DNA from 3 places in the Anaerobutyricum soehngenii genome. Region 3 is predicted to be linked to each of the others. Evidence: predicted binding sites of a transcription regulator. Region 3 holds the regulator's gene; each other region holds the start of a gene.
The links. Region 3 encodes Rex, which represses fermentation and respiration genes when NADH is low (regulators of the CRP and FNR family bind a similar motif). Its sites were predicted from a motif close to ATTGTTAANTANTTAACAAT; they were not measured.
Positions count from the first base shown of each region.

Region 1: pflB (formate C-acetyltransferase) is a predicted target of Rex. The motif match lies at 2,456-2,475, and genes of this name have one in related genera.
Region 2: FYJ25_RS05460 (iron-sulfur cluster assembly scaffold protein) is a predicted target of Rex. The motif match lies at 2,205-2,224, and genes of this name have one in related genera.

Region 1 is NZ_VULP01000013.1:15,193-20,862, forward strand. It holds gene FYJ25_RS07555 (CDP-glycerol glycerophosphotransferase family protein) at 1-410, shown strand, start outside; gene FYJ25_RS07560 (threonine/serine exporter family protein) at 527-1,288, shown strand; gene FYJ25_RS07565 (threonine/serine exporter family protein) at 1,285-1,719, shown strand; ZMP/ZTP riboswitch at 2,163-2,248, shown strand; gene pflB (formate C-acetyltransferase) at 2,725-4,977, shown strand; gene pflA (pyruvate formate-lyase-activating protein) at 5,317-5,670, shown strand, end outside.
Region 2 is NZ_VULP01000008.1:7,710-13,379, reverse strand. It holds gene FYJ25_RS05475 (type IA DNA topoisomerase) at 1-24, shown strand, start outside; gene FYJ25_RS05470 (acyltransferase) at 159-833, shown strand; gene FYJ25_RS05465 (hypothetical protein) at 839-1,888, shown strand; gene FYJ25_RS05460 (iron-sulfur cluster assembly scaffold protein) at 2,380-3,084, shown strand; gene FYJ25_RS05455 (GGGtGRT protein) at 3,102-4,112, shown strand; gene FYJ25_RS15135 (Arm DNA-binding domain-containing protein) at 4,248-4,463, opposite strand; gene FYJ25_RS05450 (DUF3800 domain-containing protein) at 5,378-5,670, opposite strand, start outside.
Region 3 is NZ_VULP01000002.1:12,957-18,626, forward strand. It holds gene FYJ25_RS01540 (hydroxymethylglutaryl-CoA lyase-like TIM-barrel protein) at 182-1,576, shown strand; gene FYJ25_RS01545 (ABC-F family ATP-binding cassette domain-containing protein) at 1,712-3,640, opposite strand; gene FYJ25_RS01550 (redox-sensing transcriptional repressor Rex) at 3,828-4,490, shown strand; gene FYJ25_RS01555 (NAD(P)H-hydrate dehydratase) at 4,684-5,670, shown strand, end outside.

The DNA.
Region 1 (5,670 bases), on a different contig from region 3:
ATTATATAGACGATGACTGGTTTGTAATTACAAATAACGAGGATCTTGTAGAACTATCCTACCAGTTACCATACCAATATTCTTCTAAATTTGGTTATATTAAAAATAAAATTTCGCTTAATGATATGATGTACCTTTCCGATATGTTGATTACAAACAGCAGCAAACATGCCGGAAACTTCTCAATCACCAAAAAGCCTATTTATTATTTGGAATATCTTCCAAAAATATTTGGTGATTTTATAAAGAAATTTTATCCATCTATGTATTTGAAAGACCTGGAGCAATTACTGACACTTGACTTTAGTAACACTGAATTATCACCTGAACAGAAAAACTTCTGCCAAGAATTTTCTTATGACCCAACAGAAAATCCATTAGAAACAATTGAAAAGCTTTTCAAATACTAATTTATAGATTTCGTATAGACGAAAAAAGAGCGAAATAGTTCTCTGATTAAAAAGATTCCAATAGTACCCTAAATTTGTGATATACTATATCATATTTTGTTGAAAGGAGAATTTCATTGAGCTCACCAAATGCTATTTTACATGAATTATTAAATCTGGCTGAAATTATGCTGACCAATGGCGCCGAAGTCAGTCGTGTGGAAGAAACGCTTAATCGAATGGGACATGCCTACGGTGCCAGCCAGATGAATGTTTTTGCAATTACATCAAGTATTGTTGTTACAATGGTATTTCCTGAGGGAGAAGAATATACACAAACTCGCAGGATTACCACTCCTGCCGGCACAGATTTTTTTAAATTAGAACAGGCAAATGCATTAAGCAGACAATGCTGTGCCACTCCCCTTTCTTTAACAGATTTGAAAGATGAAATAAACAAAATTTCAAAAATAAAACCTGCACCTTATACTATTTATCTGGGAAGTATGCTTGGTGCCGGCGGGTTCTCTGTCTTTTTCGGTGGAACGATCTTAGATGGAGCTATTGCTGTTATCTTTGCTTTTCTCCTTTGTTTTTTACAAAGGCATTTAAATTCTATATGCAGTAATACCTTTATTCTTCAGTTTTTCTGTTCTCTCTTTATCGGTACCGGCATTTGCATCACTGCCTTCTTTTTTCCGGTAATTCATGTAGATAAAGTTATGATCGGAGATATTATGCTGTTGATTCCCGGTATTCTTATGACCAATTCTATCCGGGATATTTTAATCGGAGATACGATTTCCGGTATAATGCGACTCGTAGAATCTCTTCTATGGGCTGGCGCTCTTGCCTGTGGATTCATGTGCGCTATCTGGTTTGTGGGAGGTGTATTATGATACTTCAGTTCTTTGCGGCTTTTATCGGAGCTGCCGGATTCGGATTCCTGTTTCATTTGCAGTTTAAACACATTTTTCCTGCAGCTTTAGGTGGCGTACTGACCTGGGTTATTTATGTTATTGCTAATACCTGGGGGTTCGATGTTTTTATTTCCTCACTATTTGCCAGCGCCTTTGCTGCAATTTACTCCGAAGTCATTGCAAAAATAAGAAAAGCTCCCACCACACTTTTTCTTATCATCTCTGTTGTTGTTTTGATTCCTGGCGGTTCTCTCTACTACACGATGAGCTATGCTGTTCAAAGGCAATGGCAGTATGCCGCAATGTATGGTTCTAAAACCGTCCAATGTGCATTAGGACTTGCCATCGGAATGAGCCTCATATGGATATTCCACGATATGGCAAGAAGAGTTTACTCTTTAATTCATTAGGGGAAAACAGACGAAAAAAGAAATGAATACAATAGTTTTTGGGAAAGAGATGGGGAAGGGGACAGAAGGTTGTGGCTTATTCTGATATTGTCAATGATGATACAATGATATCGCCAACTATCATTGTATACGATAAATATAAAGGCGATTTCTTTAATATTCTGGACACTATACCTTCCAAACAAGCAGTAGACTTCTGATCTCTCCCCCTTTCTCTCCTCCAAAGACTATTGCATTCATTCACGTGGAGCCAACAAACAGAAAATAAAAAGAATAGACGATAACAAATGTAATGTGAGAGCAAGTAAAAATGCCGAACAGGCATTTTCTACGCAGCGATATCTTTACATTTGTTATCGTCTATTCTTTTTATTTTCGTCTGTTTTCCCCAAATGAATTAAATAGTTACCCCTTGACATTTGATTGGCTTTTGGTTATAGTTAGGTTACTTATACGACTGACGGAAGTAAGTGGAATGAACCACATGAAGTATGAGATTCTTATTTAGCCGACCGTCTGGGCAATTCTTGTCTGGATATCGGCTTTTTTTATTTTACTCTGACAGGTTCAAGTCGAGCTGTCACTCACCACCTGAAAGAGGTGGGAGTCTTCTCGACTGAGATGAATATTCTATCCGATATCCCCGAGAAGAAATAACTTTAAATCATGATTAAGCCAGGTGAAATTTTTGCTATTTTCTTGTTGATATTGTATTTATATCCGTACATTTGTACGATTTGATATTTTTTTATCAACAACTTAAATCCCTTGATTTTAAGGGCTCTAAGAACATTTTTAGTGTATATGTTCAGAAAAAAGAACACATAATATCAAAAATTTGTTTGACGATTATCAAAAATCATGCTAATAATGTTGTTAGGTGATTATAACTATAATAAGTTTTAACTAATTATTTAAAATCATCTGACACTTTTTTGATTTTTTAGCAAACATATTTCAAAGCCTTGACTTAAGAATTTTTTACAAACAGGGAGGTCAATTAAGATGTTACAAAAAGAACAATGGCAGGGATTTAACGGACGTATCTGGAGAGAAGAAGTTAATTTAAGAGAGTTTATCCAGGATAACTACACTCCATATGATGGAGATGCTTCTTTCCTTGAGGGACCTACAGAAGCTACGAATACGCTGTGGGACGAACTGCAGAAATTGCAGAAGGCTGAGCGTGACAAAGGTGGCGTTCTTGATATGGATACCGAGATTGTATCAAGCCTTACTTCACACAAACCAGGCTATATTTCTGAAGCTTTAAAAGAAAAAGAACAGATTGTAGGTCTTCAGACAGATAAGCCTTTAAAACGTGCCTTTATGCCATTTGGTGGTATCCGTACTGCGGAAGAAGCCTGCACAACTTATGGTTATACACCAAATCCAGAACTGCATAAAATTTTTACAGATTATCATAAAACACATAATCAGGCAGTATTTGATTCTTATACACCTGAGATGAAGAAAGCTCGTCACAACAAAATCATTACCGGTCTTCCAGATACGTACGGACGTGGACGTATCGTTGGCGATTACCGTCGTGTTGCTCTTTATGGTATTGATTTATTAGTTGAAGACAAGCAAAAAGATTTCGCAAACTGTGGCGATGGAACGATGACAGATGATGTAATCCGCTTAAGAGAAGAAATCTCCATGCAGATTAAAGCATTAAAAGATATGAAAGTTATGGCAGAAAGCTATGGTTATGATATTTCTGAGCCTGCTTCTAATGCAAAAGAAGCTGTTCAGTGGACATACTTTGGTTATCTTGCAGCAATTAAAACACAGAACGGTGCTGCTATGAGTATCGGACGTATCGCTACTTTCCTTGATATTTATATCAAACGTGATATGGATAAAGGCATCCTTACAGAGAAAGAAGCACAGGAATTAATTGACCATATGACTATGAAGTTCCGTATGGTTAAGTTTGGACGTATCCCATCCTACAATCAGCTCTTCTCTGGCGATCCTGTATGGGCTACACTTGAAGTCGGTGGTCTTGGTCAGGATGGTCGTTCTATGGTTACAAAGACAGACTACCGTTTCCTTCATACATTAGAAAATATGGGACCTGCTCCAGAGCCAAACCTCACCGTACTTTACTCTGAGCGTCTTCCAAAAGCATTCAGAGATTATGCCGCTCATATTTCTATTACAACAAGTTCTATCCAGTATGAAAATGATGATGTAATGCGTCCGGTATGGGGCGATGATTACTCTATCTGCTGCTGTGTTTCTGCTACACAGACTGGTAAGGAAATGCAGTTCTTCGGCGCCCGCGCTAACCTTGCCAAATGTCTTCTTTACGCAATCAATGGTGGTGTGGATGAAAAGACCGGCCAGCAGGTTGGACCGGAATATAAACCAATTACTTCCGAATATCTTGATTATGATGAAGTAATGCATAAATACGATATCATGATGGACTGGTTAGCAGGTTTGTATGTAAATACATTGAATCTCATCCAGTACATGCATGACAAATATTACTATGAATATGCACTGATGGCCTTAATCGATACAAATGTACGTCGTACTTTTGCTACCGGTATTGCAGGATTCTCACATGTAGTAGACTCCTTAAGTGCGATCAAATATGCCAAAGTAAAAACAGTCCGCAATGAAGAAGGTCTTGTTGTTGATTATGAGACAACTGGTGACTTCCCTAAATACGGAAATGATGATGACCGCGCCGATGATATCGCTGTATGGTTACTTCAGACATTCATGAAGAAACTGGAGAAGTTCCATACTTATCGTGATTCTGAACCTACAACTTCTATCCTTACTATCACATCTAACGTAGTATATGGTAAGGCAACAGGTTCCCTTCCAGATGGAAGAAAAGCCGGTGAACCACTTTCCCCAGGAGCAAACCCAAGTTATGGTGCAGAGCAGAACGGTCTCTTAGCTTCCTTAAACTCTGTAGCTAAACTTCCTTATGAATGGGCATTAGATGGTATTTCCAATACGCAGACAATCAACCCTGATGCACTCGGTCATTCCGAAGAAGAACGTATTGGTAACTTAGTAAATGTTATGGACGGCTACTTCGCACAGGGTGCTCACCACTTAAATGTAAACGTATTTGGTGTTGAGAAACTGATTGATGCCATGGAACATCCAGAAAAAGAAGAATATGCAAACTTCACAATTCGTGTTTCCGGCTATGCTGTTAAATTCATCTCACTGACAAAAGAACAGCAGTTAGATGTAATTGCAAGAACATGCCACGATAGAATGTAGTAAAAATAATTTATACCGAAAGCAGGATGATGAGCCTGAACGGTGCATAGCCTAGTTAGCTCCTATCCTGATGAAGAAAAAAGAGATACTTTTATACACCGTACTGTACATTCCATTTTGCCTGATAAAACAGCCACTTCGAAGAAAGCAGTTCAAAGCGGCTACAGTCAAAATTCCATAGTACGAAATGATAAAAGTATTCTCTTTTTTCTTCATTAGGATATTTTAATATTTGATATGCACCTGTCTATGTTCTGCCACCTGCTTTCTCCTTGATAATTTATTTTTACACTGTAATAGAAATAGAAATTACAATGAAAATATTATGAGGTGTTATTTATGAGTGATAAAAATGCGATGGCTCTTGTTCATTCTACGGAGAGTTTTGGTTCTGTCGATGGGCCGGGAGTTCGTTTTATTATTTTTTTACAGGGTTGTCCTTTGCGTTGTCAATTCTGCCACAATCCAGATACCTGGAAAATGACGGACGAAACCGGAGCTGTCTGGAAAAGTGCAGATGAACTGTTAAATCAGGCTCTCCGTTATCGTGCTTACTGGAAAAACGGTGGCGGTATTACAGTAAGTGGTGGTGAACCTTTATTACAGATTGATTTTTTATTAGAATTTTTCAAAAAAGCAAAAGAAAAAGGAATTCATACTACTATTGATACAGCCGGAGGACCATTTACAAGA
Region 2 (5,670 bases), on a different contig from region 3:
ATAGATACAAACCCTCCATCATAAATTTATAAAAGTAAATTTCATGTGGGATTGATTTGATTTACTGCATTTGTTATTATGTAGTTGTTTAGATTTATTTATTTTATATGGAGAGGATTAATTTAGAAAGGAGAAGGCTGATACAGCCAGGAAAAGAAATGAAACGATTAGAGAATAAGGTATTATTTCAGGATTTTAACAGAACAATTGCAACAGTATTATTTGAGGAGAACACATATCCTTGGGAAATACTTCCGAAGATTCATGATTTTATCATGGAAGTGGGGATGATTCTTCCAAAAGACGAGTATGACGAGATCAAGGAGCATGTCTGGGTAGCAAAAACAGCAACCGTTGTGCCAACTGCATACATTAACGGCCCTGCAATTATTGGACCGGAAGCAGAAGTTCGTCATTGTGCTTTCATCAGAGGCAATGCTATCGTAGGAGAAGGGGCAGTTGTCGGTAATTCTACAGAGCTTAAAAATGTTATTTTATTTGATAAAGTACAGGTTCCTCATTATAATTATGTTGGTGATTCTATTCTTGGTTATAAATCACATATGGGAGCTGGTTCTATCACTTCTAATGTGAAGTCTGATAAAAAGTTAGTAGAAATTCATTTAGACGATACAAAGATTGAAACACATATGAAAAAAATTGGAGCAATCCTTGGAGATTATGTAGAGGTTGGATGTGGTTCCATTTTAAATCCAGGAACAATTGTAGGACGACGCAGTAACATTTATCCGTTATCCAGTGTAAGAGGATATGTTGCAGATCATTCCATTTATAAAAATAAAAACGAAATAGTGAAGAAAGAAGAATACTAAAAGATATGATGAAAGCAGAGAGAAGAAAAATATATGCAGTTCTTATTTTAAGTATTGTGTTAGTACTCTCTCTTACTGGCTGTAAGGCTTCTAAGAAAAAGGTACTTTCTTCAAGTTATTATAAGGAACTGAAAAAGGAAAACAAAAAGTTAAAAAAAGAAAATAAATCCTTAAAATCAAAGGTAGATGCTGAAAATGATATGACTGAGGATGAACAAAGGGCAAGCGATTATCTGGAAAAAATATCAAGAGATCATCTCGTAAAACTTGAAGTAGGCTATGCTGACAATATGAATGGAAGTGAGTTTGTAGAAGACGAAGCTGTCTTTTCTCTTGCAACATCAATCGCATTAAGAGCAGACAAAACAACAAAATATACACCGGAAGAAGTGAAAGAAAAATATGGTCCGGGATATGAATATATTTTATATGATGAAGATAATGCTGTTTATGAAATAATGATATTTGGCGGGAACTATATCGTATTTACCGATTTGCCTAATAATGTATATTATGCATATAATGCATCCGCGATCGGAGATGCATTTTTGCACTTTAAGAATGGATATCCAAACTCAAAGCTGTTCCACCGAATGGCAGATACCCCTTTAATCACAAATACTGATGGAAAATGTTATGAAAATGAAGTTGCATTCTCTGTTGCAAACTATATTGACCAGATGAATAAAAAGAAGTCGAATGAAGCTAGAGCAAAGAAAAAATGGGGCAAACAGGCAGCAAAGAAAATGGGTAACGGAAAGGAATATACATTTTATCATCATGGCAATACGATGAAACTTGTCATCTATGATGAATATTTTACAATAACAAATATGAATGGTAAAACTGTCTGGTATCATGCAGAAAAAGAAGCGGTCATCAAAATGAAAAATATATTTAAAGAAGCGAACGCAAAACAAAAAGCTGAGAAAATCGAACAGAAAAAAAATGAAAATTCTACAGATCCCTCTACAGAACAAACAACAGGTTCTTCTGAAACAGATGTCTCATCTGCTCATCGTGATGAGATAGAAAGTGAAGGAACAGACCAATAATTTTATCTCAGTCGAGAAGACTCCCACCTCTTTCAGGTGGTGAGTGACAGCAAATTTGTCTCAGTGGGAGGGAGTCCAATCTCCGACTGAGATAAACGCTCCGCGAGGATGCGCAGTGATTCTGTAAAGAATATGTCAGCTTACGCTGACCAGAATCACGCGCCAAGTCTCGCGGCTGCTCGACTTGAATTTCATATATATTTTTTCCTGTAAAGCTTCGTATGATTCTTATTTAAAGTAAAATTTATATAATACCTGCCTGTTTTTGAATAGTTCTAATGCATAAAAAAGTAGTTTATTCGAGAAAACGCAAAGAATTGTGAAAGAAATATCAAAAAAAATGTCGAAAATTAAAAAAAGGTATGGACGAAAAGCAATTTTTGTGAGAAAATAATAAACTGTGAAGACAAGCAATCGTCTTGACTTAGGGATTACTTACGGAATGTAAGTTATTTTAGAAAAACTCAATTTATACCGAAAGGAGTACTAACATGATTATCTCACAAGAAGTACAGAACATGTGCCCAGTGGCTCAGGGCGTACATCACGGAGCAGCTCCAATTCCAGAAGAGGCAAAGTGGGTCAAAGCAAAAGAGGTAAAAGATATCTCTGGTTTTACACACGGTATTGGATGGTGTGCTCCACAGCAGGGTGCCTGCAAATTAACTTTAAATGTTAAAGAAGGTATCATTCAGGAAGCATTAGTTGAGACAATCGGATGTTCCGGTATGACACATTCAGCAGCTATGGCTTCTGAAATTTTACCAGGACTGACAGTTATGGAAGCATTAAATACTGACCTTGTATGTGATGCTATTAATACAGCTATGCGTGAACTTTTCTTACAGATCGTTTACGGACGTTCCCAGTCTGCATTCTCTGAAGACGGACTTCAGGTTGGAGCAGGACTTGAGGACCTTGGTAAAGGACTTCGTTCACAGGTAGGTACAATGTACGGAACTCTCCAGAAAGGACCTCGTTACCTTGAAATGGCAGAAGGCTATGTAACAGGAATCGCTCTGGACGAAGACGACTTAATTATCGGTTACCAGTTTGTAAATCTTGGAAAAATGACAGACTTCATCAAAAAAGGTGATGATCCTAACACAGCATGGGCAAAATCTGTAGGTCAGTACGGACGTGTTGATGATGCCGCTAAGATTATCGACCCTAGAACAGACAAGGTAATTGACTAATTAAGGAGGTAAGAAGAATGGCTTTATTTGAATCATATGAAAGAAGAATTGATAAAATTAATTCCGTATTAAGCAGCTATGGAATCGCTTCCTTAGAAGAAGCAGAGAAAATCACAAAAGATGCAGGACTTGATGTATACGGCATGGTAAAAGGCATTCAGCCTATCTGCTTTGAAAACGCTTGCTGGGCATATACAGTAGGTGCAGCAATCGCAATTAAAAAAGGTGCAAAAAAAGCTTCTGAAGCAGCAGCAGCAATCGGCGAAGGACTTCAGGCTTTCTGTATCCCTGGTTCTGTAGCAGAGAACAGAAAAGTAGGTCTTGGACATGGTAACCTTGGAAAAATGCTCCTTGAAGAAGATACAGAATGTTTTGCTTTCTTAGCAGGACATGAATCTTTCGCAGCAGCAGAAGGTGCTATCGGTATCGCAGAAAAGGCTAATAAAGTTCGTCAGAAACCTTTACGTGTTATCTTAAACGGTCTTGGAAAAGACGCTGCACAGATCATTTCCCGTATCAACGGATTCACATTTGTTGAGACAGAATACGATCCATACACAAACACAGTTAAAGAAGTATTCCGTAAATCTTACTCTGATGGATTACGTGCAAAAGTTAACTGTTATGGTGCAAACGATGTTTGCGAAGGTGTTGCAATCATGTGGAAAGAGAACGTTGACGTTTCTATCACAGGTAACTCCACAAACCCAACTCGTTTCCAGCATCCAGTAGCAGGAACATATAAGAAAGAAAGATTAGAAGCAGGTAAGAAATACTTCTCCGTAGCTTCTGGTGGTGGTACAGGACGTACACTTCACCCAGATAACATGGCAGCAGGTCCAGCTTCCTATGGTATGACAGATACAATGGGACGTATGCACTCTGATGCACAGTTTGCAGGATCTTCTTCTGTACCAGCTCATGTAGAGATGATGGGTCTTATCGGAATGGGTAACAACCCTATGGTTGGAGCTACAGTAGCTGTAGCTGTAAGCGTAGAAGAAGCTGCTAAGGCAGGTAGATTCTAAGAAAAACTCTTTATTTATGCGGGTTTTAGGACTTCCATTTTATGTGGAAGTCCTTTTTTGTTTTCTTGTGAACTTCCTAAAAAACCCTATGTACACATCACGTACACATAAAATAAAAATGTGTACTTGGAACACCTACCTCATAAAGAATTGTTGCATGAGTATGTCGTAAACTGTGAAAGTCCCATTCTTCACTGATAAGAGTACAGTTTTTTGCTTTGTCGCTGCCTGAGCCTCTGCCTTTGTTCGGTATCCGCTACCGGTTTTCCATTTTCTTGTCCCATCCACACTGACCAGTTGAAAATAATACTGCGAGGTCTTCCCGCGTTTTCGTGTGCCAACTTTTCCCATGAAAATCATCCTTTCGAAAAAAGGGTATAAAAAATACACCCTATGCAAAATGCAGGATGCGTGGTATAATCCATTCATCTAATTAGGATGCTCTATCAAGTAGGTATAGACGCAATTCATCTCCCACCTTAGAGGTCGGAGTCTTCTTGCTGTAAAAGGATAAAATTCTCCTTTCTTACTTCCGCAAATTATCATCATTCATAATATCTAAATCACTCTGTATCCCTTCCAGAGTCACTTCTATATCAGTACGCTGGTGGGCAGCAAGGAGTTCAGATTCCATTCGTGGAAGTCTAGTACTATTGCACCAAGTAGAAACAGAAGATTTATTAAATCCTAAATCGTTGATTATTATCAGCCATCTTGGTTGATAGGTAACTTGAAATCCGGTATTGTCAGTACCGGATTTTTTCATTTATAGGGTCATTATACTCTGTGCAGAACATATGTGCAAGAGAAAAAGGAAAGAGGCACTTTTTTACAAATTATTTCTCTAATGTGTCAGAATCTGATACATCTATAATATCCTCTATGCTACAATTAAGTGCTTTTGCTAATTTATATTCAGGGTTCATTATATGGGACAGGATTATACTTTATCTTTAATTATTATTTTTATATACTAATATATGTTAATAGATAAAACGAAAGGAAGGATTAATATGAGCGACTTAATTGTAAGACCAAGAATGTTAAATTTGAAAGGACTTATGCCTGTAAGGGTGTGGGTTCTTTTTTGGTAAAATAAAAAGACCAATCAAGAGATTGGTCTAATTATACTAAGTTACCAATAGCCTAGCAGCGATGCCAACACATGACACTTACCTCGATAATGGCACTGATATAGGACTTACTGTTGGTAGCTTTATCTTATCATATGCAAGAAAAACTGTCAATATTCCAAGAAAAAATCATTATTGTTTAGGAAAAGTAAAAACAAATTTTAGGATACCTGCTTCTTCTAATTTTTTTAATTCATTTTTATAACCACCTGTTTGCAAATGAGAGTAATATAGATTTGCAAAGACATCAGCAATTTGAATAAGATTATTATCAGATGAATCATAATATGTAACATCAAATTTCTTGTCAGTGGTTCCATTCATGGATAGTTCAGTATTAAGATAATTTTCGAGAAAAAATCTTGATTCAGTTTTTTCATTTCGCTCATCAAGTTGAAGTGAACAATCTTCTTTTGGGATATATC
Region 3 (5,670 bases):
TTAACTTTAATGATAGAATAATAACGGGAATAAAATGAAGTTTTTAAAAATGATTTATGCAATTCAGGTTGCTCGACTTGAAAGTCAGGATACTTTTGGAAACTATGCTATACTATATGGGTTTTTATAGATTGTGAATTGCCGTCATATTAATAAAAGAAATGGAGATAGAACTATGGAAATGGATAACCGCTCAGTTCGGCTGAACAAAAAATCAAATTTATTGAAATTAGATGAATATATGTACCCGCTGGTTGATACGGATAAGCCTAATGTATTCCGTAATCTGTTCCCGTATGAGGAAGTGCCGAAAATAGCCTTTAATGACCGAATCGTACCTCATGAAATGCCGGAAGATATCTGGATTACGGATACAACTTTCCGCGATGGACAGCAGTCAAGAACGCCGTATTCAACAGATCAGATCGTGCATATATATGATGCATTCCACCGCTTAGGAGGACCGAAAGGAATTATTCGTCAGTGCGAATTTTTCTTATATAGTAAAAAAGATAGAGATGCGGTATATAAATGTATGGAAAAGGGTTATAAATTTCCTGAAATTACAAGCTGGATTCGTGCAAGTAAGAAAGACTTTGAATTAGTAAAAGAAATTGGTTTAAAAGAAACCGGAATTCTTGTAAGCTGTTCTGATTACCATATTTTCTATAAAATGAAAATGACAAGAAAACAGGCGATGGAACATTATTTAGGCGTTGTAAGAGAATGTCTTGAAACCGGAATCAGTCCAAGATGCCACCTGGAAGATATTACCCGTTCTGATATTTATGGATTTGTTATTCCATTTTGTCTGGAGCTTATGAAATTAAAAGATGAGTATGGTATTCCTGTAAAAATTCGTGCCTGCGATACGATGGGATATGGAGTAAACTTCCCAGGAGCTGTGATTCCACGTTCTGTGCCGGGAATTATTTATGGATTAAAAGAACATGCCGGAGTACCATCAGAATTACTAGAATGGCATGGTCATAATGATTTCTATAAAGCAGTGAATAATTCTACAACAGCATGGCTTTATGGAGCATCTGCTGTAAACAGTGCATTATTTGGAATCGGTGAACGTACAGGAAACACCCCGCTTGAGGCAATGGTATTTGAATATGCCCAGCTTCGTGGAACATTAGACGGAATGGATACTACAGTTATTACAGAACTGGCAGAGTATTATGAGAAAGAGATTGGATATCACATTCCGGAAAGAACACCGTTTGTAGGAAAGAACTTTAATGTGACAAGAGCCGGAATCCATGCAGATGGTCTTCTTAAAAATGAAGAAATCTATAACATATTTGATACAGATAAATTGTTAAACCGTCCGGTGCTTGTAGCGGTATCAAATACAAGCGGACTTGCTGGAATTGCCCATTGGATAAATACTTACTATCGCTTAAAGGGAGATAAGGCAGTAGACAAGAAGAGTCCACTGGTAGCCGAGGTAAAGAAGTGGGTTGATCAGGAATATGAAACAGGTCGAGTAACTGCAATTACAGATGGCGAATTAGAAAAAGTAATTAAAGAAAGCAGCAAAAAATTAAATGTTAACCTAATCCCATAAATCAGTTAAAAACAGAACTTAATACGAAGGATTTAAAGTAGACAGAAAAAATAAAAAAACGATATATTCCAGATGCAATTACAGGGCGGAGGAATATATCGTTTTTCTGTCTATATCGAATCTACAAATTAAAAATTATTCTGATAATTCTTCCCATTTGTCATAGAGTTCTAGTAAGGTAGATTCATTTTCTTCAAATTTAGTATTGAGTTCCATAAGTTTTGATACATTGGTAGCATTTTCAGGTAATGCCATTTCATTTTTTAACTGATCATTTTCTGCTTCTAAGCGACTGATTTCTTTTTCTGTCTTCTTTAAATCGTTGGCACGCTTACGCTGTTTTGCGGCCTCTTCACGCGAACGTTTCCAGTCCTCCTTGGCTTTTTCTGGAGAAGGGGCAGGAGATTTATCAGCGGAGGCAGCAAGTGTGATGTTATCGCTGTCAGCAGATACGTTTCCAGCTTCTTTTTGTTCTAAGTAATAGTTGTAGTTGCCTTTATAGTTTACGATGCCTTCTGGGGATAAGTCCAGGATTCTTGTGGCTGTTTGATTAATGAAGTAACGGTCATGGGAAACGTAAAATACAGTTCCCTCATAGTTGTTAATCGCTTCTTCTAAAATTTCTCTGGACTGGATGTCTAAATGGTTGGTCGGCTCATCAAGAATGATGAAGTTCGCATTGGAAAGCATGAGTTTAGCGAGAGAAACTCGTCCTTTTTCGCCACCACTCAAAGTGCCGATGACCTGAAATACATCTTCGCCGGTAAAAAGAAAGGCAGCAAGAACATTTCGGATGCGGGTATTAGTCAGCTTTGGATAGGCATCAGAAATTTCATCAAAAATTGTTTTGGAATCGTCTAATACATGTTGTTCCTGATCATAATAACCGATAGAGACCTTAGAGCCATAGCGGATTTTTCCAGAGTCAGCACGAAGCTGGCGGTTAATGATTTTTAAAAGAGTGGTTTTTCCGGTACCGTTGGCACCGAGGAGTCCAACAACTTCCCCACGTTTAATCTGAACATTTAAATTACGGAATAAAGCCTTATCACCAAAAGATTTGGAAAGTCCCTCAATAGTAAGAACATCGTTTCCACTAAGTACTTCCGGTTCTAAAGTGATACGCATCTTACTATTTAAAGTCACAGGTTTATCGACAAGTTCAATTTTACTAAGCATTTTCTCCCGGCTTTCCGCACGTTTGATGGACTTTTCACGATTGAAAGAGCGAAGCTTTGTGATTACCTCCTCCTGATGGTGGATTTCCTGTTGCTGATTCATGTAAAGTTTCATCTGGGCATCACGCTGTGCTTTTTTCTTTTCGGCGTAAGCACTGTAGTTGCCGTTAAATACCTGACTGTTTCCACGCTCGATCTCGATTACTTTATCAACAACTTTATCAAGAAAATAGCGGTCATGGGAAACAATAAGCACCGCACCCCGGTAGTTAGAAAGGAAAGTTTCTAACCAGCGAATGGATTCCATATCAAGGTGGTTAGTCGGCTCATCAAGTAAAATGAGATCTGGGTGCATCAGAAGAATACGGCTGAGTGCTACGCGGGTTTTCTGCCCTCCAGAAAGAGTATGGATTGGTGTGTCAAACTGGCTTTCATCAAAGCCGAGGCCTTTTAATACACCGGTAATTTCGCTTTTCCAGGCATAACCGTTTGCCTTCTCAAAGTGGTCAGTAAGACGGGAATAACTTTCCATTGCTCTTTCTAATGCTTCACCGGACAAAGTACTGATATCTTTTTCTAATTGACGTATTTTCTTTTCCATTTCGATGATATCTTTTTTTGCATCAAGCATTTCTTCATAAATGCTGCGATGAGAACTTACGTCGATGACCTGGGATAAGTAGCCATAAGTAGAGCCTTTCTGAAAGATAACCTCCCCATGATCTGCCTCATATTCTCCAGTGATAATTTTGAAAAGAGTTGTTTTACCGGCACCGTTGATACCGATTACAGCAGCCTTTTCCCCTTCATTAATTAAAAAATTAACATTATTTAATACGGATTTTCCTCCGAATGCTTTTTCGATTTTCTGACAGGCTAAAATCATAATAACCTCCAAATTGATTATATTATTATATAGAAGAAATATTTCTGATGTATTTTATCATGAAAGAAATAATAAGTAAATAAGTGTTGGAATTTTTAACAATCCTATTTGACATTAAAACTATTTTTGTATATAATTGATTAAGTAAAACTTGAGAATGGGAATTTTTTATCAAAGGGAGGATCTTATGCCAGACAATAAAGCAGTTGTAAAAACAGGGAATGAAAAGTCAATTTCTCCGGCAGTGATAAAAAGATTACCCCGGTACTATCGGTATCTTGGAGATTTACTGAAGAAGGATGTTGTTCGTATTTCTTCGAAGGAACTGAGTCAGAGAATGAACGTCACTGCTTCTCAGATTCGTCAGGATTTAAATAATTTTGGTGGGTTTGGTCAGCAGGGGTATGGTTATAATGTAGAGTATCTTTATAATGAGATGGGTAAGATTCTGGGTCTGGATAGAACAAATAACATCGTTATCGTAGGTGCGGGTAATCTTGGTCAGGCGTTGGCGAATAACCAGGATTTTGACAGTAATGGATTTAAAATTATCGGACTTTTCGATGTGAATCCAAGATTAATTGGTATGACAGTGCGGGGTGTGGAAGTATATGATATCGACATGCTGGAAACATTTTTAAAAGAGCATGAGGTAATGATTGCTGCATTAACGTTACCGAAGTCAAAAGCAGTAAAGGTTGCAGAAAAGTTAGTTGATTTAGGAATTAAGGCATTATGGAACTTTGCACCAGTAGATTTACATTTTTCAGAAGATATTCTGGTTGAGAATGTACATCTTGCAGAGAGTATTATGACATTGTCTTATAGAATTCACAGTCAGAATCAATAGAATAATTATTACAAAGTATATATTGTAAAAGAAAGTAAAGAGATGAAAAGCTGTGTGATAGAAAGCATTGTTTTTCATCTCTTTTTGCTGACTGCTCAATCGCAAATTACGTATGTATGCTCGGAATCTTCTTACAACAGTAAGTACAGCAACGACTCTGGGGTACATTTTTTAAGAAACAGGAGGTTTAAAGATGCGTTACGTTGCTTCGAGAGAAGAAATGCAGCAGATTGATGCGTATAGTATAAATACGATGGGGATTCCTGGTATTGTTTTAATGGAAAAGGCGGCGCTTGCTTTAGAAGAAGTCTTTTTAGAGAGAGTATCAACAAAGAGTCATGTACTTATTGTTACGGAAAAGGGCAATAACGGTGGAGATGGTCTGGCACTTGGGCGTCTTTTATTAGAAGATGGATACAATGTTGATTTTTATGAAATCGGAGCGATTCCACATGATTCAGATTCTCATCAGATTCAGAAGAAAGTTTTAGAGCAGATGGAAGCGCAGTTTTTGATGGAGTTTCCAGAAGAAGAATATGATGTGATCGTCGATGCTGTTTTCGGTGTCGGATTAAAAAGAGAAGTAGCTGGACAGCACAGAGAAGTGATCGAGAGAATGAATCAGAAGAAAGCGTTAAAAGTAGCGGTTGATGTGCCATCGGGTGTAGATGCTTCAACAGGACAGATTCTTGGTATAGCTTTTTGCGCGGATTTGACGGTTACGTTTGGACTACTAAAAGCTGGGCTGCTCCTGTATCCGGGAGCGGATATCAGTGGAGAAGTTATTGTAAAGGAAATTGGATTCCCAAACAAAGCGGTAGAAAAAATTGCTCCGAAGATGATTTCTTTTGTAAAAGAGGATCTTGCTCTGCTGCCAGAACGAAAAGCCTGGACGAATAAGGGAAATTATGGGAAGGTATTATTGATTGCTGGGGCGAAAAACATGGCTGGAGCAGCAGTTTTAAGCGGAACGGCAGCTTATAAAAGCGGAAGTGGGCTGGTACGGATTTTTTCCTGTGAAGAAAACCGGGTAATTTTACAAGAAAAGCTTCCGGAAGCGATTCTTACAACATATGATTCAGAAGAAAAGGCGGGAGAGATTTTGCCGGAAGCGATTTCCTGGGCATCAGTTATCGGTATTGGTCCAGGAATTGGACAGAGTATATTTGCCAGAAGATTA